DNA from 4 places in the Roseateles sp. FW301-B2 genome. Region 1 is predicted to be linked to each of the others. Evidence: predicted binding sites of a transcription regulator. Region 1 holds the regulator's gene; each other region holds the start of a gene.
The links. Region 1 encodes sigma-54, which starts transcription at its own class of promoters, with help from an activator protein. Its sites were predicted from a motif close to TGGCANGNAANCTGCTTT; they were not measured.
Positions count from the first base shown of each region.

Region 2: a site for sigma-54 is predicted at 1,779-1,796, ahead of pepA (flocculation-associated PEP-CTERM protein PepA). Genes of this name have one in related genera too.
Region 3: a site for sigma-54 is predicted at 2,354-2,371, ahead of AC3WQY_RS06080 (CmpA/NrtA family ABC transporter substrate-binding protein). Genes of this name have one in related genera too.
Region 4: a site for sigma-54 is predicted at 3,747-3,764, ahead of AC3WQY_RS11390 (TorF family putative porin). Genes of this name have one in related genera too.

Region 1 is NZ_JBYTBE010000031.1:24,334-29,461, reverse strand. Features, by position in the region: gene AC3WQY_RS19025 (bifunctional diguanylate cyclase/phosphodiesterase) at 1-707, opposite strand, end outside; gene AC3WQY_RS19020 (RNA polymerase factor sigma-54) at 772-2,283, opposite strand; gene lptB (LPS export ABC transporter ATP-binding protein) at 2,287-3,066, opposite strand; gene lptA (lipopolysaccharide transport periplasmic protein LptA) at 3,063-3,716, opposite strand; gene AC3WQY_RS19005 (thiol:disulfide interchange protein DsbA/DsbL) at 3,778-4,443, opposite strand; gene AC3WQY_RS19000 (SPOR domain-containing protein) at 4,511-5,128, opposite strand, start outside.
Region 2 is NZ_JBYTBE010000061.1:122-5,249, forward strand. Features, by position in the region: gene AC3WQY_RS24245 (class I SAM-dependent methyltransferase) at 30-722, opposite strand; gene pepA (flocculation-associated PEP-CTERM protein PepA) at 954-1,712, opposite strand; gene AC3WQY_RS24255 (S1 family peptidase) at 1,909-2,682, opposite strand; gene AC3WQY_RS24260 (PilZ domain-containing protein) at 2,679-3,965, opposite strand; gene prsT (XrtA/PEP-CTERM system TPR-repeat protein PrsT) at 4,068-5,128, opposite strand, start outside.
Region 3 is NZ_JBYTBE010000006.1:24,344-29,471, forward strand. Features, by position in the region: gene AC3WQY_RS06060 (S8 family peptidase) at 1-399, shown strand, start outside; gene AC3WQY_RS06065 (c-type cytochrome) at 502-828, shown strand; gene AC3WQY_RS06070 (hypothetical protein) at 850-1,575, opposite strand; gene AC3WQY_RS06075 (ANTAR domain-containing response regulator) at 1,659-2,315, shown strand; gene AC3WQY_RS06080 (CmpA/NrtA family ABC transporter substrate-binding protein) at 2,546-3,763, shown strand; gene ntrB (nitrate ABC transporter permease) at 3,774-4,658, shown strand; gene AC3WQY_RS06090 (ABC transporter ATP-binding protein) at 4,662-5,128, shown strand, end outside.
Region 4 is NZ_JBYTBE010000013.1:114,726-119,853, reverse strand. Features, by position in the region: gene gshA (glutamate--cysteine ligase) at 1-440, opposite strand, end outside; gene AC3WQY_RS11405 (response regulator transcription factor) at 571-951, shown strand; gene AC3WQY_RS11400 (ammonium transporter) at 1,027-2,562, opposite strand; gene glnK (P-II family nitrogen regulator) at 2,621-2,959, opposite strand; gene AC3WQY_RS11390 (TorF family putative porin) at 2,982-3,695, opposite strand; partial or broken gene AC3WQY_RS11385 (YifB family Mg chelatase-like AAA ATPase) at 3,955-4,869, shown strand.

The DNA.
Region 1 (5,128 bases):
GGCCGCTCCAGCAGATTGCGCCCCATCAGCTCCGGCTGCTCGGGCGCCAGCGTGAACAGCATGCCGTCCTGATGCGCCAGCGCGGCCCAGGTCTGCTCGGAGGGCTGGGCGGTCTGCAGCAGCAGGGCGAAGTAGTGCGGGTCCAGCAGCGCCATGACCAGGCCGACCGGCCGGTCGCGGTGATCGAAGAGCAGGCGGGCCAGGCTGATGGCATGCCCGGCCGGCGGGTCCAGCAGGGGGGGCGACAAATAGAGCATGCCGGCCTGCGGTTGGGCGCGCAGCGCCTGCACGGCGGCGTGCTGGTGCAGGTCCAGCTGCAGCAGGTCGACATGCGAGCTGGCCCTGACCTGGCCCTGGGCGTCCAGCAGCAACAGCGCGCGCACGCCCGGCATGGCCTGGGTCAGGGTGCGCATCAGGGGCTCGCCGTCCTGCTGCAGCTGGGCCGGCCGCCAGCCCGGCGCCTGCGAGGCCACCGTCTGCAGCGCGGCATGGGCCGCAATCATCTGCTGCGCGACGATGCCGTCCAGGGTGCGCACCAGGCCCTCGAGCTTCTCGCCCTCGTGGTGGCGCAGCGCCTCGCGTTCATTGGCCAGCCAGCCCAGCGCGAGGACCCAGGCCAGCGCCAGCACCAGCGCCAGCAAGGCCCAGGCGCGCCAGCGCCTCCAGGCATGGACGGCGGGCAGGTCGAGGTGGGACGGGGCGGACATCGAGGGATGCCACGGTACCCAGTCCGCGGGCATCAAGGCTTGATGTTTCTCAATCTGAGGCCGGCTACATGGCCTTGCGCAGATTGGCCGGCGCGATCTTCAGCGCTTCGCGGTATTTCGCCACGGTGCGGCGCGCCACCTGGATGCCCTGCTCCTCCAGCATGCTGGAAAGCTGGCTGTCCGAGAGCGGCTTGGCGGCATCCTCGGCGGCCACGAACTGCTTGATGAGGGCGCGCACCGCGGTGCTGGAGGCATTGCCGCCCGCCTCGGTGTTGAGCCCTGAGCCGAAGAAGTACTTGAGCTCGAAGGTGCCCCAGGGCGTGGCCATGTATTTGGCGGTGGTGACGCGCGAGATGGTGGACTCGTGCAGGCCCAGCTCGTCGGCGATCTCGCGCAGCACCAGCGGCTTCATCGCCAGCTCGCCATGCGAGAAGAAGCCCTTCTGGCGCTCCACGATGGCCTCGGAGACGCGCAGGATGGTGTCGAAGCGCTGCTGGATGTTCTTGATGAACCAGCGCGCCTCCTGCAGCTGCGTGCCCAGCGGCGAATTGCTGACGCCGCCGCGCGTCTGGCGCAACGCATGGGCGTAGAGCTCGTTGATGCGCAGCTTGGGCATCACGTCGGGGTTGAGCGTGACGCGGAAGCCGCGGCCGGACTTGCGCACGATCACGTCCGGCACCACCGCCGCCGCCTCGCTGCGCGCGAACTGGCGGCCCGGCTTGGGCTCCAGCTCGGTGATCATGCCCTGGGCCTCGCGCAGCAAGGCCTCGTCGGCGCCGGTGAGCGACATCAGGCGCTTCAGGTCGCGCTTGGCCAGCAGCTCGAGGTATTGCTTGCAGATCAGGATCGCCACCACCTGGGCCTGGCTGCGCGGCTTGGCGCGCAACTGCAGCAGCAGGCATTCGGACAGGTTGCGCGCGCCCACGCCCACCGGCTCCAGGCTCTGCAGCCACTTGAGCGCGCATTTGAGCGTGTCCAGCAGCTCCTCGCGCGCCTCGGCATCGGCATCGCCCGATAGCGCCTCGGTGAGCTCTTCCAGGCTGTCTTCCAGATAGCCGTCCTCGTTGAGCGACTCGATCAGCACCATCAGCGCGGCGCGGTCGGTCTGGCTCAGCTGCATGCCGGCGAGCTGGGCGTTCAGATGCTCCTGCAGCGAGATGCCGGGGCCTTGCTGTTCGGGGCGTTCGCCATCGTCGTCGCCGCTGCCGCTGCCCGTGCCGGGCGTCTCGCGGATGCCGTCGAAGTCGTCGCGCTCGGTGCCGTTCTCCCAGTCGTCGCGCTCGGTGGTGCCGAAGTCGTCGCCCTTGATCTCGGCCACCGCCTCGCCCTCGCCGCTGCTCTCCGCGCTCACTTCGGCCGCCGAGTCCTCGCGCTGCAGCGGCGCCGCCGCATCCAGGCGCACCGGCGCGGTCTCGCCAAACTCCTCGTCGGTTTCCAGCAGCGGGTTGCTGGTGAGCATCTGCTCCACCTCCTGGTTCAGCTCCAGGGTGGAGAGCTGCAGCAGACGGATGGACTGCTGCAGCTGCGGCGTCAGCGACAGATGCTGGGAGAGGCGTACCTGCAGCGACGGTTTCATCGCTTACATGCGGAAGTTTTCGCCGAGATAGACCTTGCGCACGTCCGGGTTCTCGACGATCTCTTGCGGGGTGCCCTCGGCCAGCACGGCGCCCTCGCTGATGATGTAGGCGCGGTCGCAGATGCCCAGGGTCTCGCGCACATTGTGGTCGGTGATCAGGACCCCGATGCCGCGCGCCTTCAGGAAGCTGATGATGCGCTGGATCTCCAGCACCGCGATCGGGTCCACGCCGGCGAAGGGCTCGTCCAGCAGGATGAAGCGCGGCTGCGTGGCCAGGGCGCGCGCGATCTCGACACGGCGCCGCTCGCCACCCGACAGCGAGGGCGCCGGGCTGTCGCGCAGCTTCTCGATGCTCAGCTCGTGCAGCAGGGTCTCCAGCGCGGCATCGATGCGGGCGCGGGGCCAGGCCTTGCCATGGTCGTCGAGCTGCAATTCCAGCACCGCGCGGATGTTTTCTTCCACCGTGAGCTTGCGGAAGATCGAGGCCTCCTGCGGCAGATAGCTCAGGCCCAGGCGCGCACGCTGGTGGATGGGCAGGCGCTGCACCGGCTGGCCGTCGATGCGAATCTCGCCGGCATCGGCGCGCACCAGGCCCACGATCATGTAGAAGCTGGTGGTCTTGCCGGCGCCATTGGGGCCCAGCAGGCCCACCACCTCGCCGCTGTGCACGTCCACATGCACGTTCTTGACGACGCGGCGCACGCCATAGGTCTTTTGCAGGCCTTCCGCCTCCAGCCGGCTGGGCGCGATGCCGGTCTCCAGCGCCGGGGTGTGCTGCGTCATGAAGGCTTGCGCGGGCTGGTCTGCAGGGTCGGGCTGGTTTGCAGCGGCAGCGGGGCGGAGGCGGCAGGCGCCGCGCTGCCCTCGGCGGCGCTGGCGGCCCTGGGCATCAGCACCACGCGCACGCGGCCGCTGGGATGCGGCGAGGCCAGGCCGCCGTCGACGCTGAAGACCTCGCTGCGGTTGTCGTAGACGATCAGCGCACCGGTGATCTCGTCGGCCACCGCGTCGCCGCGCACGCGGCGCACCACCGCGTTGCCGACGAAGCGCACGGTGTCGGAGCGGCTGTCGTACTCGAGCTGGTCGGCCGTGCCCTCGATGGCCTCGCCGGCCACGTCGCGCGCCTGGCGGAACTGCACCGGCTTGCCGGTCTCGCCGCTGGCGTAGGCCTGGTGGTAGCCGTCCGAGGTCTCACGCACATCCATGCGCTCGGCCTTCAGGAGCATGCTGCCCTTGCTGAGGATCACGTTGCCGTTGAACTCGGTGCGCTGGTTCACCACATCGAGCCGGCCGCCGCGCTCCGAGCTGATGTTGACGGGCTTGTTGCGGTCCGCCTTCTCGGCCCGCGCCAGCCCCGAGGCCAGCAGGGATGCAAGGCACGCGCAGCACAGGAGGCTGCGGGCGGAGGTCGAGCTGGGCGTGGGGGTGGGCATAGGCGGCATAGAACTTGCAGACCATTCTAGCCCGGCATTGCGGCCGGGCTTGCCACCCGGATCAGGGCTTGCGGATGCGCTGGATCAGGAAGTCGCTGACCGCCAGCGCGCGGCGGCCGCCTTCGGTCTCGGGCAGGCGTTCACCGCCGGCGGCGATGCTGGGCGAGGTCAGGAAACGGCCGCCGATGCCGATCGAGGGCACGCCATCGATGCGGTAGGCCTCGCTGAGCTTCTCGGCCTGCTGGCACTTGGTGTTGACGCCGAAGGAGTTGTAGGCGTCCTGGTACTTGGCCGGGTCCACGCCCAGCTTGGAGAGGAAGTCGGCCTGGCTCTTGGCGCTGTCGAGCGCCTGGCCCTGCTGGTGGATGGCCGCGAACACGGCGCCGCGCACCTGCGCTTCCTTGCCCATCGCTTCGAGCGCATAGAACATGCGCTGGTGGAGCTTCACATTGGCGCGGAAGGCCACATGCACCTTGCGGAAGCTCACATCGGCCGGCAGTTGCTGGGCCCAGGCCTCGATGGCGGGCTCGAAGGCGTAGCAATGCGGGCAGCCATACCAGAAGAACTCGACGATCTCGATCTTGCCCGGGGTGGTGGGCAGGGCCTGCGAGAGCTTCTGGTAATGCTTGCCCTCGATCGGACCGCCCTGCGCGAGCGCCAGGCCGGGCAGGCCGGCGGCGCCGATGACGCTGAGGCCGAGTTGGGCGGAAAAATCACGACGCTTCATGCTGAATTTCCTCTGTAGGTGACGCTGAGCAGCGGGCCATTCTGACCCGGCATGCTTAGGCGAGTCTTTAACGCTGAACCCGTACCAGATTGGCCTCGAAGCCGGCTGCCTCGATCTTGCGCTGCACGCCCTCGGCCTCGTCGCGGGCGTCCATCGGGCCCACCCGCACCCGGTAGACGAGGCGTCCGGACTGTTCCCTCTCGAACACCTTGGCGCTGAAGCCCTGGATCGCCAGCTTGGCGCGTTGCGCCTCGGCGTCCTCGGTGCGGGTATAGGCGCCGGCCTGCACGAAGTAGATGTAGGGATCGGCGGCCGGGGCGCTCGCGGCGGCGGCCTTCTCGGTGCTCTTGTCGGCCGGCTTCTCGGCGGGCTTGGCCTTGGTGGCCGTACTCGCGGTGGGCGTGACGGCGCTGGCGGCCGGGGCCGGCGTGCTTGTCACTGGCGCCGTCACCACGGGCGCGGGCGCACCGCCCACCACGCCGCTGGCCACCTTGGCGGCGCTCTTGCCGGCCAGCGGGGCGTTGGGATCCCAGTTCTTGTTGCGCGCGGCCTCCTGCGCGTCCTGCTCGGCGGTGCGCTGCGGCACCTTGTCGACGAAGGGGATCGGCACCTTGGTGATGTAGAGCGCCACGCCCAGCGCCACCGCCAGGCCCAGCAGCAGGCCGACGATCAGGCCGAGGACGAA
Region 2 (5,128 bases), on a different contig from region 1:
GGAATCAACCATGGCCGCTCCACGCTGCATCACGCAACAGCGGGTGGCTTGCGCACCAGGGCTTCAAAGCAATTCCCTGTCACCGTTTCTCTAAGGACTTCAAAGCCAGCCTGCGCAAGCAAATCACTAAACTGCTCACGCTCAAATGGCGTGTAGAGAATACCTTTGCGAATACCCCAGTCGTTGATCGCCTGCGCAATTTGGCGAAAGGGCCAAACACCGCGCGGATACAGGAGCACATTACAGGCAAGCGTACCGCCCGGTTTCAGCACTCGTTTAGCGTCCTTGAGCGCGCCCAAGACATCGGGAAAACAGTGCACCGAGTTGGCAATGTTGGCAGTGTCGAAGCTCTCATCATCGAATGGCAGCGCTGCAGCGTCGGCATGCAAAAACTCGGTATTGGGCCAGTCTTTGAAGCGCTGAATGGCGCCTGCAAGCATGGACTCCGCGTAGTCGATTCCTGTGACGTGCACGGCAGGCATTTTGTGCCATCGGCGCCACAGCATCACCAACCATGTGAGCGTTGCCGTACCACAAGCAATCTCAATGTGGCGAGGTCCCATGTTCCGGCCAAAGAAACGAACTTGAGCCCACAGGGTGCTGTTGTAGGCAAAGGTAAGAATAAAGAAGCCTCGGATGTCGTACCAAACGGGAGGCGATTTGTACGCCAGCGCGATCTCTTCTTTGGTCTTTCTCTTCATCGCGTTGGCTTCCGTGGCCATAGATGCTCCCCAATTTCCGGCAGAAGAATGCCCAAGGGGATTCTAGGGCGCATTGAGCATGTAGCCAGCCTTTTCCGCACGCAACAAGCCCGGCTATCAAGACTCCGCCCCATGCCCTACCGGACGCCCAGCACGAAAAAAGAGCGACGCTTACGCGTCGCTCTTTTTGCGGCATGAGCAAGAAGCTCATGCACTGTTAGGCATTAGCGGCGAACCGCTTGCCTCAAGTTGTTAGGCCTTGCGGCGGCGGCTGAAACCCAGAGCAGCCAAGGCCAGCCCCACCAGAGCCAGACTGCCAGGCTCAGGAACCTTGTTCAGGAACACCGCGCTGACGTCGCCCGTGATCGTAATGGGATTGCCGGGGGTCAAACCGTCAATGTCGCCATTGACTTGCGTGTACATGTAGAACGGATTCGGGGCAACAAAGTAGTTCTTGCCCTGAGGCGTCAGGGTAAAGCCATCAAACCGAATGTCAAACGCGCCAGGAGGGCCAACGATATCGCCGGTGCCGGTGCTCAGATTGTTCGTGAACGCCACCAAGTAGTCGTCACCACTGCCAGCCGTCGTGAACGGGCTATCCCCGTTATCAACGAACGTCGTATCTTGGCTCGGATCGATGTACAGGTAGAACTGACCGGTGGCCCCAGTGAATTGAGTGCCGCCGACCACAGTACCCGTGGCACCGAAAATGGCGTACAGGCCATAACCGCCGGCGCCGAAGCCGTTCAGTTGCGTCGGCACGAGAGCCGTACCGTCATTCTTGAAGTACTGACCGAAGTTGGCATAGGCCTGCGCCGAGAAGGTCGTCGGGCTGGTCAGATAGACTTTTTCGGTGTAGCCGCCATTCAGCTTGTCAGCGGTGAAAAGATTGGCACCGGCACCAGGCACCGAGCCCTCTTGAACCTGGAAATCCAGATAGGTCGTTGCCGACGCAGAACCGGCAGCCAGAGCCAGGGCCGCGGCAGCGATCGAGATCAGTTTCTTGCTCATAAATGCTCCTGTTGCATTGAAAGGGCTGGGCTTGGGAAAAGACTCCTAAGGGCCCGCACATCAACAGAAGCAGCATGCGTGCCAATGTTAATTATTCTTTTAAAATCAATAGCTTATGATTTAATCCCCACCAGCAGAAAGGTCCAATGTCAAAATTTCCGACAAGACATCCACGCACTTCAGTCTCAAGGTGCGGCTATCGCGCAAATGTCGTCAGAAGATTCGCGACATACTGGGTGGGCACAGCATAGGTAATGCCCGTCGGCGCGGACAACGCAGACTCCTTGGTCCCCTTCACCATCACCATGCTGATCACCCCAATAACCGCGCCGGATTCCAGCTCAAACACCGGGCCGCCGCTGTTGCCTGGGTAGGCGATGGCGTCGAGTTGCAGCACCTCAAAGGCACCCACCCTCAGCTGACGAAGCGCGCGCTCATTCAATTGCCGGGCATCACCAGCCGGACCGCTGATGCTTGTCTTGGAAGAAACCACGCCCCGATGCGTGACCATGGAGTAGCCCAGCGCACCAGCCAAAGGGAAGCCCATCAAAGCGATGGCGGCACCCTCTCGAACTGGCGCGCGAGCCAAGGCGAGAGGCGCAACGGCCTGCCCTTCAAAGCTCAGTAACGCGAGATCGTGACCTGGATCCGTACCCAGCACCTTGGCCAGGCGCGGGCGCCATACACCTCCTGAAACGTCAAAGGCTTGAACCATCAACTCGCGCGTCGGCCCTAGACTTTCAGTTGGCGGCAGGACGTGCACATTCGTAATGGCTAGGTTCCCATTGCTCACCACGAAACCGGTACCTCGGAACGTGAATCTAGGACTGTCCGTCGGTGCATATGTACCGACTAACAGCACTGACGGCTTGGCGCGCTCGATGAGGTCGGGCAACTCAGATGCGTGTGCGCAAGTCAGACAGCAAGCCAAAAGCGTCGTCGGCGCGAGGATGCGGCGTGAGTCCTTCACAGGTCGCTCATGGTGTTGCCGGTTTCCAGGGCGCCGACGCATTTACGCCATGCAGGATCGGGCTCATCAAGCTTGAAGCCATAGAAATTCCCACCAACGCCCTGGTGCCTGCGCACAACCTGCGCCATGACAGTCGAACGCTCGTCGGCACCGAGATCCACTTCCACTCGTCCCTGAATCCCTTCGGGCATATCAATCCGGCAGAGCGCTTGGAAACCGCCCAGTGAAAGCTCAATCACACTGACGACGTAGCGTCGTTCCTCATTGCCATTGCTCACGATGACCGTCGCGGGGCAGCGCACCGAAAACCGCTGATGTCGCCGCACTGGTTGGGAGGGAATAGTCGCACCGCTAAGCATGGGCAACACCGAACGGTATTCCGCCATGTCATAGATGGACCAAAGCAATGCGCGCTTGCGGTCATCTAGCTCGGCAAAACATGCACTCTTCTGATTGAAAAAATAGTCCAAGGCTGCCGGCTTCATCACAGGATCATTCGTGGTGAAGTAGCGCCTTTTGGGGAGCTTGATGTTTGGCAAGCGCAGGCCAACAAAATACTTGTAGAGATTCTTGCGTGGCCGGCGGCGCGCATACACCCGACGAAACTGCTCAAGCGCCTTGTGCAAATCCAAGGTCGCCCCGACGGCAGGTGCTCCGTTGGCAAAGTCGTAACTGGCCACCGTGTTTTCCTGCAAACGCTCAAAGAACAGCAGCGACTCGTAAAGCTCAATCATATTGGGATTGACCGCTATTACCAGATGCCGCGTATCGAAGAACTCCGTGCAGTAGGTATACATGAACTTCATGAGCGGAAAAAGGATCGCGCCACCGGTTCTGCGGAAATCCGTATGGACGGCCAATGCAGAAATTTCCGCGATATTCCCTTCCTTGGCCCGGACCTGCGACAGGTCAAAGACCGACTGCAGAGGGAATCCAAACACACCCTCCCGTATCATCGAAATCGTTCCGACTACCCGGCCGTCATACTTCGCACACAAGGTGGTGGTGGTTGGCAGCGCGTGGTAGAGCGTCACTCGCATGCCTGAATCAACGGGCTTCATGAAGCCGCTGCCCACATAGGCATCATGAAGAATGCGGAAGCATTGCTCCAGTTCGTCCTGGGTTTCCGCGATTTTCAACTCGAGCCGCTGATCTGGTTCCGGATCGCAATCCACCATGTAGCGGTAAATCGCGAAACGCATATCTCGCGGCAGGCGCGCAAACGAGCGCCGCAGCCACTGGTGGAACACCTTTCGTAGATCTGATCGCCTGATGCCGCTCATGACAGGATGGCCTTAGTGCAAACTAATACCCAGTCTAAGGCTCATTCTCGCAATACCGCTCGAATTGCGCAGGCAACGAACCTTGTCCACTGAGCAGTTATCTCATTGCTTCAACTTGATCAGAGCTTCCCGCACCTCAGCCTGCTGCGCAAAGGCATCGCCAAGCTCAAGCAGACGTTGCAACTCAAGCTTGGCAAGGTCGCCTTTGCGAGCATCGATCAGCAAGCGCGCCAGGTGCAGGCGATGAATATGCAAATCGGGCGCAAGCTCAATCGCCCGCTGTTGGACCTCGATCGCACGATCAAGCTTGCCACTGCTCGCCAGAGCTGAAGCCAAGCTGTCGAGGAACTGCGGATTGTTGGGCTCGATGGCAACTGCCGCTTCGCCATATTTGACTGCCTCGTCACGCCTGCCTTGCTGCAGCGCGATCCATGACAAATTATTGGCCGCCGACGCATTTCGCGGCACTAGCGCCAAGGACTCTCCATAGCGCCTGGCTGCCTCGTTCAAGTCGGCGCGTTTCAACGCCACGTCACCAAGATGGTGAATGAACAGTGCATCCTTCGGGAACTGCTCCAACCAGCGTTTCGCAAACTTGTCGGCATCTGGCATGCGCTTGTCCGCGCTTGCAAGCGCCCGATGAAGCTTGATTGCAAAACTGGTGTCCGCGCCCTTGTCCAAAGCCTTGCGATAAGCCTCAGCAGCAGCATCAAGATGATGCCGCTTCAGTTCAGCGTCGCCCTCAAGCACAAATCCCAGTGCCGCTGTTGTCTCCTGCCCTTGCAAGCTCCTTGCAACAACCAAAGCCTCGTCTATCCGGCCAGCAGCCATCTCCACACCATACATGGCCCCCATTGCGGCCAAGTTACCCGGTTTGATTGCCAGCGCGCGCTTCAGGCTCTGCGTCGCCGCACCATAGTTCTTGGCGCGCGAATGCACCTCGGCCAGGGCAATATGGGGCTGAGGTGACTGGGGACTCAGCGTCGCCGCCCGGCTATAGGTAGCCACGGCCTGATTCGTGTCGCCTGCACCTGCGAGTGCAGATCCCAGCGAAAGCAGGATTTCTACGTTGTCAGGCAGCAATGTTGCGCCCTCTTGCGCGACCGCCAGCGCCAGTTTGTTCTCGCCCCGTGCCATCTGCAATTGCACCAATGCAACCCTCG
Region 3 (5,128 bases), on a different contig from region 1:
GGCGCGGTGCCGCCCAGCGGCCGGCGCGAGGGCTTCCCGACCGGCATTGCCGGCGTCATCGCGATCGACGCGCTCGAGCATGGGCGCGATCCGGCGCCGGGCGTGCTGTATGCGCCGGGCGTCGATGTCTTCACGCTCGCGCCGGGCGGCCATTACGACGCGATCTCGGGCAGCTCGATCGCGGCCGCCCAGGTCAGCGGTATTGCCGCCCTGCTGCTGGCGCGCCGACCCGGCCTGGCCGCACCCGAGCTCGAGCGCCTGCTGCGCCAGTCCATGCCCGCCGCCACCGCCGCGGGGCGGCGGCCGGTGCATGCCTGCGCGGCGCTGCGCAGCCTGCTCGCCCAGGGCGCCCAGGGGCACTGCCCCGAGCTCGACGCCGCCGTCGCCGGCGGGCACTGAAGCGCGGCGGCGCTGCCGCCCGCCATGCCTTGATCTCCCGCAATGCTGAAGGTTGGCAGACGCCTAAGGTCTAGATAGACCCTGGGTGAACGGAGGTTTGCTATGAAGACATCTCTGCGTTTCGCGGCCCTCATGCTGCTGGTTCTGCCCGGCGCGGTCATGGCCAACGAGAAGCTCGTGCAGGACAAGCAGTGCATGGGCTGCCATGCCCTCAAGGAGGACGGCGCCGCGCCCTCGTTCCAGAAGATCGCCAAGTTCTGGAAGGGCAAGGGCAATGCCGAGGTGGCGATGGTGGCCACCATACGCAAGGGCAGCGCCGCCACCGGCGGGCCGCACTGGAACAAGGCCACCATGCCCGACCAGAGCGAGCGCCCCCTGGTGAGCGAGGCCGAGGCGCGGCAGATCGCGAAGTGGATCCTCAAGCAGTGAGTGAGTGGGTGAGAAGCGGCCTTACTTGAACAGGCCTTTCACCGCCCGGCCCACGCTCTCCAGCCCCGACTCGGTGGACTTCAGCAGCTTGTCGAAGCTGATGGAGGCGCGCAGCTGCCGATTGATGGCCTGGGCGATCACCTGGCCCAGTTCGTCGGCCGTCAGCCCGCCCTGGGCCTTGCCGATGTCGTGCAGGCTGATGTCGGGCAGGGCGATGGAGACGGTGTTGCCCTGCAGGAAGCCGGCGCTCACCTGGGCGCGCGCCTTGCGCAGCGCAAAGCTCTCGACGATGAAGCGTTTGCCTGGCTTGCCATCCCTGGCGGGCGCGCCGCCGCCTGCGCCCAGCTGCTGCGCGATATTCGCCTGCAGCGCATCGAAGTTGGTGCGGCCGTCGGCCTTCTCGTAGATCAGGTCGGGGGCGATCAGCTCGATCTGCCGTATCAGCACCACCTCGCGGGTCAGCGAGGCCAGGTCCACGGCAATCGCGATCTGCTCGACGCGCAGCGCATGGGCGGTCTTGAAGCCGGCCGGGTTGCCGATGCTGAGTTCTCGCAACACCCCCAGGCCGTCGCCGGCGCTGAGCTTGACGGCGCCCAGCCGCACCGGCGCCTGCGTCATCTGGCTGCCATAGCCGACGATGGCGTCGCGCACCAGGCGGTCGAGATTGCCGCGCAGCCAGAACAGGCCGGCGGCGCCGAGGGCCAGCAGCAAGCACAGGGCGACCAGGGCCAGGGAACGCGGTTTCATGGTGCGGAGTTCGTCGTCGGGAGCAGGGAAGGAGGCCGATTGTCCGGCAGCGCGGCATGGAAGTTGCGTGAGCGCAGCCCCACATGTCGCTGCCCACGCCGCCATCGCCGCACCCCGATCCCCGCGCCGCCACCCCCGGCCTGCGCGTGCTGCTGATCGACGACGGCGCCAATCGCGTGCAGCTGATCCGCGAGGAGCTGACGCGCCAGGGCTGCGAGGTAGTGGGTGTGATCGAGCAGGCCACCCTGATCCACGACTGCGTGCTGCGCCTCAAGCCCGATGTGGTGATCGTCGACAGCGAATCGCCCACGCGCGACACGGTGGAAAACCTGGCGGCCCTGCACGAACGCATGCCGCGGCCAGTGGTGGTGTTCTCCGAGGATGCCAGCGACGACCCGATGCGCCGGGCGCTGAAGGCCGGCGTGAGCGCCTATGTGGTGGCGGGCCTGCAGGCCGAGCGCCTGGCGCCGGTGCTGCAGGTGGCGATCGCGCGCTTCGAGCAAGACCTCGCCCTGCGCCAGGAGCTGGGCCGCGCCCAGGCTCAGCTGGCCGGCCGCAAGAGCGTGGAGCGGGCCAAGGGCATCCTGATGCAGGAGCTGGGCCTGGACGAAGACGCGGCCTACAAGCGCCTGCGCCGCCTGGCGATGGACCGCGGCGAGCCGCTGGCCGAGGTGGCCGACCGCATCATCGAGGCGCAGGCCCTGCTGCGTCCGCACCAAATCGGGGTGCGCGGCGGCTGATTCCGCCTTGCAAGCGTGCATGGCGGCGCTGCAAGGGCTGGCACGGCTCCTGCTAAACAAGGTTGAGACCGCAACGGCGCGGGCTCACGATTGATTCGATTCCGGACAAAGGCGTCCGACCCCTGTTGCTGGCGCTTGCCGGCACTGGCTGGTCGTGGCGCCTTTTCCTTTTTTCTTTCAAGACTTGTTTGTTGGAGAAGGCCATGAATGTGAAGCGCAAGGAGGGTTTGATGAGCGAAGACCGTCGCAAGCTGCTGGCCGGCGCCGCCGGTGCTGCCGTGGGGGCGCTGCACCCCACGGTCTGGGCCGCCGGCTCCGACAAGCCCGAGAAGGAGGAGGTGCGCATCGGCTTCATCCCGCTGACCGATTGCGCCAGCGTGGTGATGGCCGCGGTGCTGGGCTTCGACAAGAAGTACGGCATCAAGATCATCCCCACCAAGGAGGCCTCCTGGGCCGGCGTGCGCGACAAGCTGGTGAACGGCGAACTCGACATGGCCCATGTGCTCTACGGCCTGATCTATGGCGTGCACCTGGGCATTGCCGGCCCCAAGAAGGACATGGCCGTGCTGATGACGCTCAACAACAATGGGCAGGCCATCACGCTGTCGAAAAAGCTGGCCGACAAGGGTGCCATCGATGGCGCCTCGCTGGCCAAGCTGATGGCGGCCGAGAAGCGTGAATACACCTTTGCGCAGACCTTCCCCACCGGCACGCATGCGATGTGGCTCAACTACTGGCTGGCCGCGCATGGCGTGAACCCGGTCAGGGACGCCAAGGTCATCACCGTGCCCCCGCCGCAAATGGTGGCGAACATGCGCGTCGGCAATATGGACGGCTACTGCGTCGGCGAGCCCTGGAACCACCGCGCCATCATGGACGGCATCGGCATCACCGCGGTGACGACCCAGGACGTCTGGAAGGACCATCCCGAGAAGGTGCTGGGCACGACGGGCGAGTTCGCCAAGAAGTACCCCAACACCGCGCGCGCCGTCATCATGGCCGTGCTGGAGGCGGGCCGCTGGATCGATGCCGGCCTGCAGAACAAGCTGAAGATGGCCGACGTGATCGCCGACAAGGCCTATGTCAACACCGGCGTCGATGCGATCAACCAGCGCATCCTGGGCCGTTACCAGAACGGCCTGGGCAAGACCTGGGACGACCCCAACCACATGAAGTTCTTCAACGACGGGGCGGTGACCTTTCCCTACCTCAGCGACGGCATGTGGTTCCTCACCCAGCACAAGCGCTGGGGCCTGCTGAAGGAGCATCCCGACTACCTGGGCGTGGCCAGGCAGATCAACCAGATCGAGCTCTACAAGCAGGCGGCGGCGCAGCTGAACATCAGCGTGCCCAAGGAGCCGATGCGCAGCAGCAAGTTCATCGATGGTCTGGCGTGGGATGGCAAGGACCCTGCCAAGTACGCCGATGCCTTCAAAGTCAAAGCCTGAGGAGGGCGCCATGGTCTCCGCTGTCTTTCATGATCCGCTCGCGGCCACCCGCGAGGACGCCGCGCCGGCCAAGCCGATGGCCAGGGCGCCGCTCCCCGCCCGGCCAGCCAGGCCGCCCTTCGACTGGCGCGCCCTCTGGATGCGCGTGCTGCCGCCGGTGCTGGGCCTGGCGCTGCTGGTGGGGGTGTGGGGCTTGCTGACGCAAAAGGGTGGCAGCTTTCCCACCCCGGCCCTCACCTTCGATGCCGCCCTCAAGCTGTTCGCCGATCCGTTCTACCGCAACGGCCCGAACGACCAGGGCATAGGCTGGAACATCCTGGCCTCGCTGCAGCGCGTGGGCCTGGGCTTCGGCCTGGCCGCCGCGGTGGGCATCCCGTTGGGCTTCATCATCGGCCGCTTCGAGTTCGCCAGCCGCATGGTCTCGCCGCTCATCAGCCTGCTCAAGCCGGTCTCGCCGCTGGCCTGGCTGCCGATCGGCCTGCTGGTGTTCAAGAGCGCCAATCCGGCCGCGATCTGGACCATCTTCATCTGCTCGATCTGGCCCATGGTGGTGAACACCGCGGTGGGCGTGCAGCGCGTGCCGGCCGACTACCTGAATGTGGCCCGGGTGCTCAAGCTCAGCGAATGGAAGGTCATCACCCGCATCCTGCTGCCCGCCGTGCTGCCCTATGTGCTGACGGGCGTGCGCCTTTCGGTGGGCACGGCCTGGCTGGTGATCGTGGCGGCCGAGATGCTGACCGGCGGGGTGGGCATCGGCTTCTGGGTCTGGGACGAGTGGAACAACCTCAACGTCCAGCACATCATCATCGCCATCTTCGTGATCGGCATCGTCGGCCTGCTGCTCGAATGGGCCCTGATCGCCGTCGCCAAACGCTTCAGCTTCGAGGAGGAGTGAATCATGAGCCAGCGAGCTTTCATCGAGGTGCAGAACGTCGAGATGCGCTTCAACACCCGCAAGGGCTCCTTCCACGCGCTGCACCAGATCGAGCTGCAGGTGCAGCGCGGCGAGTTCATCACCCTGATCGGCCACTCGGGTTGCGGCAAGAGCACCTTGCTGAACCTGATCGCCGGCCTGCTGCGCCCCACCAGCGGCGTGCTGCTGTGCGACAACCGCGAGATCGCCGAGCCCGGCCCCGAGCGCGCGGTGGTGTTCCAGAACCATTCGCTGCTGCCGTGGCTGAGCTGTTTCGACAACGTGCTGCTGGCGGTGGAATCGGTGTTCGGCGGGCGCGAACTCAAGCGCCAGTTGATGCAGCGTACCGAGGATGCACTCGAGCTGGTGGGCATGGGCCACGCCATGTTCAAGCGCCCGCACGAGATCTCGGGTGGCATGAAGCAGCGCGTGGGCATCGCGCGCGCGCTCGC
Region 4 (5,128 bases), on a different contig from region 1:
CCATCCGGCAGGGCCAGCGCCGTGGGCTCCTTGATGCTCTCGTCCAGCGTGCCCAGGCGCACGTTCAGGCCGGCCTGGGTGAAGATGCGCGTCAGCGTGGCCACATTGCTGAGATAGAAGCTGTTGCGCGTATGGCCCTCGGGCACCAGCAGCAGGTTCTTGGCCTCTGGGCAGATCTTCTCGATCGCCGCCATCGCCGCCTGCACCGCCAGCGGCAGCATCTCGGGGGTGAGGTTGTTGAAGCCGCCCGGGAACAGATTGGTGTCCACCGGCGCCAGCTTGAAACCGGCATTGCGCAGGTCCACCGAGCTGTAGAAGGGCGGCGTGTGCTCCATCCACTCGAGGCGGAACCAACGCTCGATCGCCGGCATGGACTCGAGCACGCGCTGCTCCAGCTCGTTGATGGGGCCGGTGAGTGCGGTAATGAGGTGGGGAACCATGATGCGGGGCCAGCGTTGCTTTATTGTCGAACGATTCTAGGAGGCTGCTGCACATGGGGGCGCAAATGAAAATCCCAAGCCGGGAGCAGGCGATATGCTTGGGGCTGTGAATGCCAGCCCCCTGAGCCCCATGAAGCCGAAGATCCTGATCGTTGATGACCAGGCCGACATCCGTCGCCTGGTACGTTGGGCGCTGGAGGACAGCCCCTACGTGATCTACGAGGCCGCCAACGGGGCGCTCGGCCTGCAGCTGGCACAGACGGTGCGCCCGGACCTGGTGCTGCTGGACGTGATGATGCCCGGCGGCATGGACGGCCTGGAGGTCTGCAAGACGCTGCGCGCCGACCCCGCCTTCGCCAACACCTTGATCGTCATGCTGACCGCCGCGGCCAGCGAACAGGACAAGGCCGAGGCCCTGGGGCTGGGCGCCAACTTCTTCCTCGCCAAACCCTTCAGCCCGGCCAAGCTGCTGGAGCTGCTGGGGATTCTGCTGCGCGGCCGCAAGACCTGACCCTCCGTCGAAAGCGCATCAGGCAAAAGAAAAGCCGCCCGAGGGCGGCTTTCGCTTGCGGGCTTGCTGGCCGGCTTACTTGTGATAAGCCGTCTCGCCATGCGCGCTGATGTCCAGACCCTCGCGCTCTTCCTCTTCGGTGACGCGCAGGCCGATCACCAGATCGACGATCTTGTAGGCGATCACCGAGACGATGCCCGACCAGATCACGGTCACGCCCACGGCCTTGGCCTGGGTCAGCACCTGGGCGCCGATCGAGTAGGCGTCGCCGGTGATCATGCTGGCGGTGACCCAGTCGCCCACGGCGCTGGGGCCACCCAGATTGGGCGAGTTGAACACGCCGGTCAGCAGGGCCCCGACGATGCCGCCGACGCCGTGCACACCGAACACGTCCAGCGAGTCGTCCGCACCCAGCAGCTTCTTCAGACCCGACACGCCCCACAGGCAGGCGAAGCCGGCGATCACGCCGATGATCAGCGCACCGCCCACGCCGACGTTGCCGGCCGCAGGGGTGATGGCCACCAGACCGGCGACGGCGCCCGAGGCGGCACCCAGCATCGAGGCCTTGCCCTTGTGCAGCGCCTCACCCACGCTCCAGGCCAGCACCGCGGCGGCGGTGGCGACGAAGGTATTGATGAAGGCCAGGGCGGCGAAGCCGTTGGCTTCGAGTGCCGAGCCGGCGTTGAAGCCGAACCAGCCCACCCACAGCAGCGAGGCACCCACCATGGTCAGCGTCAGGCTGTGCGGGGTGAAGCTTTCCTTGCCGTAGCCGATGCGCTTGCCCACGAAGTAGGCGCCCACCAGGCCGGCGACGGCGGCGTTGATGTGCACCACGGTGCCGCCGGCGAAGTCCAACGCGCCCCATTGCCACAGCAGGCCGGCCTTGCCATTCATCTCGTCAACGACGCTGGCGGCGCTGTAGGCATCCGGGCCCATCCAGAACCAGACCATGTGGGCGATCGGCAGGTAGCTGAAGGTGAACCACAGGGCCATGAAGAGCAGCACGGCGGAGAACTTGGCACGCTCGGCGAAGGCGCCGACGATCAGGCAGGCGGTGATGCCGGCGAAGGTCGCCTGGAAGGCCGCGAACACGATCTCGGGGATGACGACGCCCTTGCTGAAGGTGGCGGCGTTGGCGAAGGTGCCGGCCGCGTTGTCCCAGATGCCCTTCATGAAGAGCCGGTCCAGCCCGCCGAAGAAGGCATTGCCCTCGGTGAAGGCGATGCTGTAGCCATACAGCACCCACAGCACCACGATCATCGAGAAGGTGACCATCACCTGCATCAGCACCGACAGCATGTTCTTGCTGCGCACCAGGCCGCCGTAGAACAGCGCAAGACCTGGCACCGTCATCATGATGACCAGCAGGGTCGAGACCATCATCCAGGTGGTATCGCCCTTGTTGGGCACGGGTGCCGCGGCCGGGGCCGAGGCGGCCTCCGCGGGGGCAGAAGCGGCAGGTGCGGGCGCGGCGGCCGAGGCCGCCTCGGGTGCCGCGGCAACGGCGGCGGTGGCGGCGGGCGCCGAAGCGGCGCCGGCAGCGTCTTGTGCCCAGGCGCTGGGCGCTAGCGCCGCGGCGGCCAGGGCCAGACAGGCAAGCAGTTTCTTCATGATCGGGGGTCTCCGGAAGGGGGAAGTGCTGTGTGCGAGCAGAGCGGGCAGTGGGCGCTTAGAGCGCGTCCTGGCCGGTCTCACCGGTGCGGATGCGCACCACCTGGTCGAGCGGCGAGACGAAGATCTTGCCGTCGCCGATCTTGCCGGTGCGGGCGGACTTCTCGATCGCCTCGATCACCTGCTCCACCACCGCATCGGCCACGGCGGCCTCGACCTTGACCTTGGGCAGGAAGTCGACCACGTATTCGGCGCCACGGTAGAGCTCGGTATGGCCCTTCTGGCGGCCGAAGCCCTTCACTTCCGTGACGGTCAGGCCCTGCACGCCGATGGCGCTGAGCGCCTCGCGGACCTCATCAAGCTTGAAGGGCTTGATGACTGCGGTGATGAGTTTCATGGTGAGGTCTCCTCAGGTTCAATCAGAAGGTCTTCTTGACCGACAGCACCAGGCCGTTCTTGCCCAGGTTCTTGCCGGCGCCGATGTAGCTGTCGTTGTCGGTGCCCACCGCGGCCAGCCCGAAGGTGAAGCCGGCGTAGTCCTTGTTCACGGTGAGCGAGTAGTCGGTGTAGGAGGCCGAGCCCAGATGGCGCACCTTCTGGTGGCCCACATGCGGGGTCAGGGTGAAGCCCTCGCCCAGGTCGAAGGTGCCGCTCAGGTCCAGATAGCCGCTGCCCTTGGAGTCGGGAAAGCCGAACAGATTGCTGGTGCTGTGCGAGTACTTGGCGGTCACCGGGCCGAACGTCAGCGCGGCATAGAGCTCGGTGGTGTTGGCGCTGGGGCTGAGCTTGTTGCCCGAGTAGACGTATTGCAGGGCGCCGACATCCAGGGTCAGGCCGGCACTGATTTCGGTCTTGTAGCCGCCGTAAACGTCCAGCTCGACATTGCTGTCGCCGCCGGCGTCCTTGATCCATTTGATGGTGGAGGCCCAGGTGCCGATGTAGAAGCCGCTGGCGGAGGCATAGTCGGCGCCGCCCTGCAGGGCGGGCTTGAGGCGGGTCTGCGAAATGCCGCGGTAGCGATAGTCCGTGGTCACGCTGGCGTTGAACGACAGGGGGCTGGCCGGCTCATCAGCCAGCACCGGCATGGCCGGAGCGAGCAGGCTGATGGCAATTGCGGCGTAGATCGACTTCATCGCGGAACTCCTAAGGGTGGAAGACGGGCAGAAACGGTTTCACCCCCCCTGTTTGCAGCTTCCGTGCCAGCCCCATTTCGGACCTCATGCGCGGCTTTCCCTGGGGCATCGGGGCCCCAACAGGCCCGGCATGGGCTCAAACCGCACCAAGCTGGGTCAGAAAGCGCCTGGCGCCGTTCTGGTGCGCGCCCCGAAACCGTGCGCAACGCGCACGCGGGCAGCGGCAACGGCACAATCGGCGCCAGGGGAGGACAGCCACATGTCTCTGGCCATCATCCACAGCCGTGCCCTGGACGGCGTGAGTGCCGCACCGGTCACGGTGGAGGTGCATCTGGCCAACGGCCTGCCCAGCTTCACCCTGGTGGGGCTGGCGGAAACCGAGGTCAAGGAGGCTCGCGAGCGCGTGCGCGCCGCCCTGCTCAACAGCGGTTTGAGCTTTCCACATAGTCAGCGCATCACCGTGAACCTGGCGCCGGCCGACCTGCCCAAGGAGGGCGGGCGCTTCGATCTGCCGATCGCGCTAGGCCTGCTGGCGGCCAGCGGCCAGATTGACGACAAGCTGCTGGCCGACCTCGAATGCGCGGGCGAACTCTCGCTGGCCGGCGAGCTGCGCCCGGTGCGCGGCGCCATGGCGATGGCCCTGGCGCTGCGGCGCGAGGGCCAGGGCCGCCGGCTCCTGTTGCCGGTCACGAGTGCCCAGGAGGCGGCCTTGGTGCGCGGCGCGGCGGTCCACGGCGCCGGCCATCTCCTCGAGGTGGTGGCGGCCCTCGGCCCGGGCGGTGGCGGGCAGCTGCCCTTGCCGATGCCGGCCGCGCAGCCCAGGGCAGCCATACCCGCGCCCGACCTCAACGAAATCAAGGGCCAGGCCGGCCCCAAGCGGGCCTTGGAGATTGCCGCAGCCGGAGGCCTGAGCCTGCTGCTGATCGGGCCGCCGGGCACCGGCAAGTCCATGCTGGCGCAGCGTCTGCCGGGCCTGCTGCCCGCTATGCAGGAGCACGAGGCCTTGGAGTCGGCCGCGATGCTGAGCCTGGCCGGCATGTTCACGCCCGAGCGCTGGGGACAGCGCAGCTTTCGCAGCCCCCACCACAGCGCGTCCAGCGCCGCCCTGGTGGGCGGTGGCTCGCCGCCGCGCCCCGGCGAGGTATCGCTGGCCTTGCACGGCGTGCTGTTCCTCGTTATGTTGAGGTTGCGAAAACACTACTCACAACTTGCTGCCGCTATGTACATTTGCTATCATGTAATTATTGCAACGCGCAATTTCATTGATGCAACAGGGCCGCAGCTACTCGGTGAATTTCACGCCTGACGGCGCGTTTGCACTTCGGTACCCCGCGCTTGCGCACCTCCCCTTCATCCTCGACTCACGCCCCGGCTACCACCGCCTGGGCAACGCGTACCTAGTCGACAGGGGCCTGGGCCTCTGGGGGCCTGAG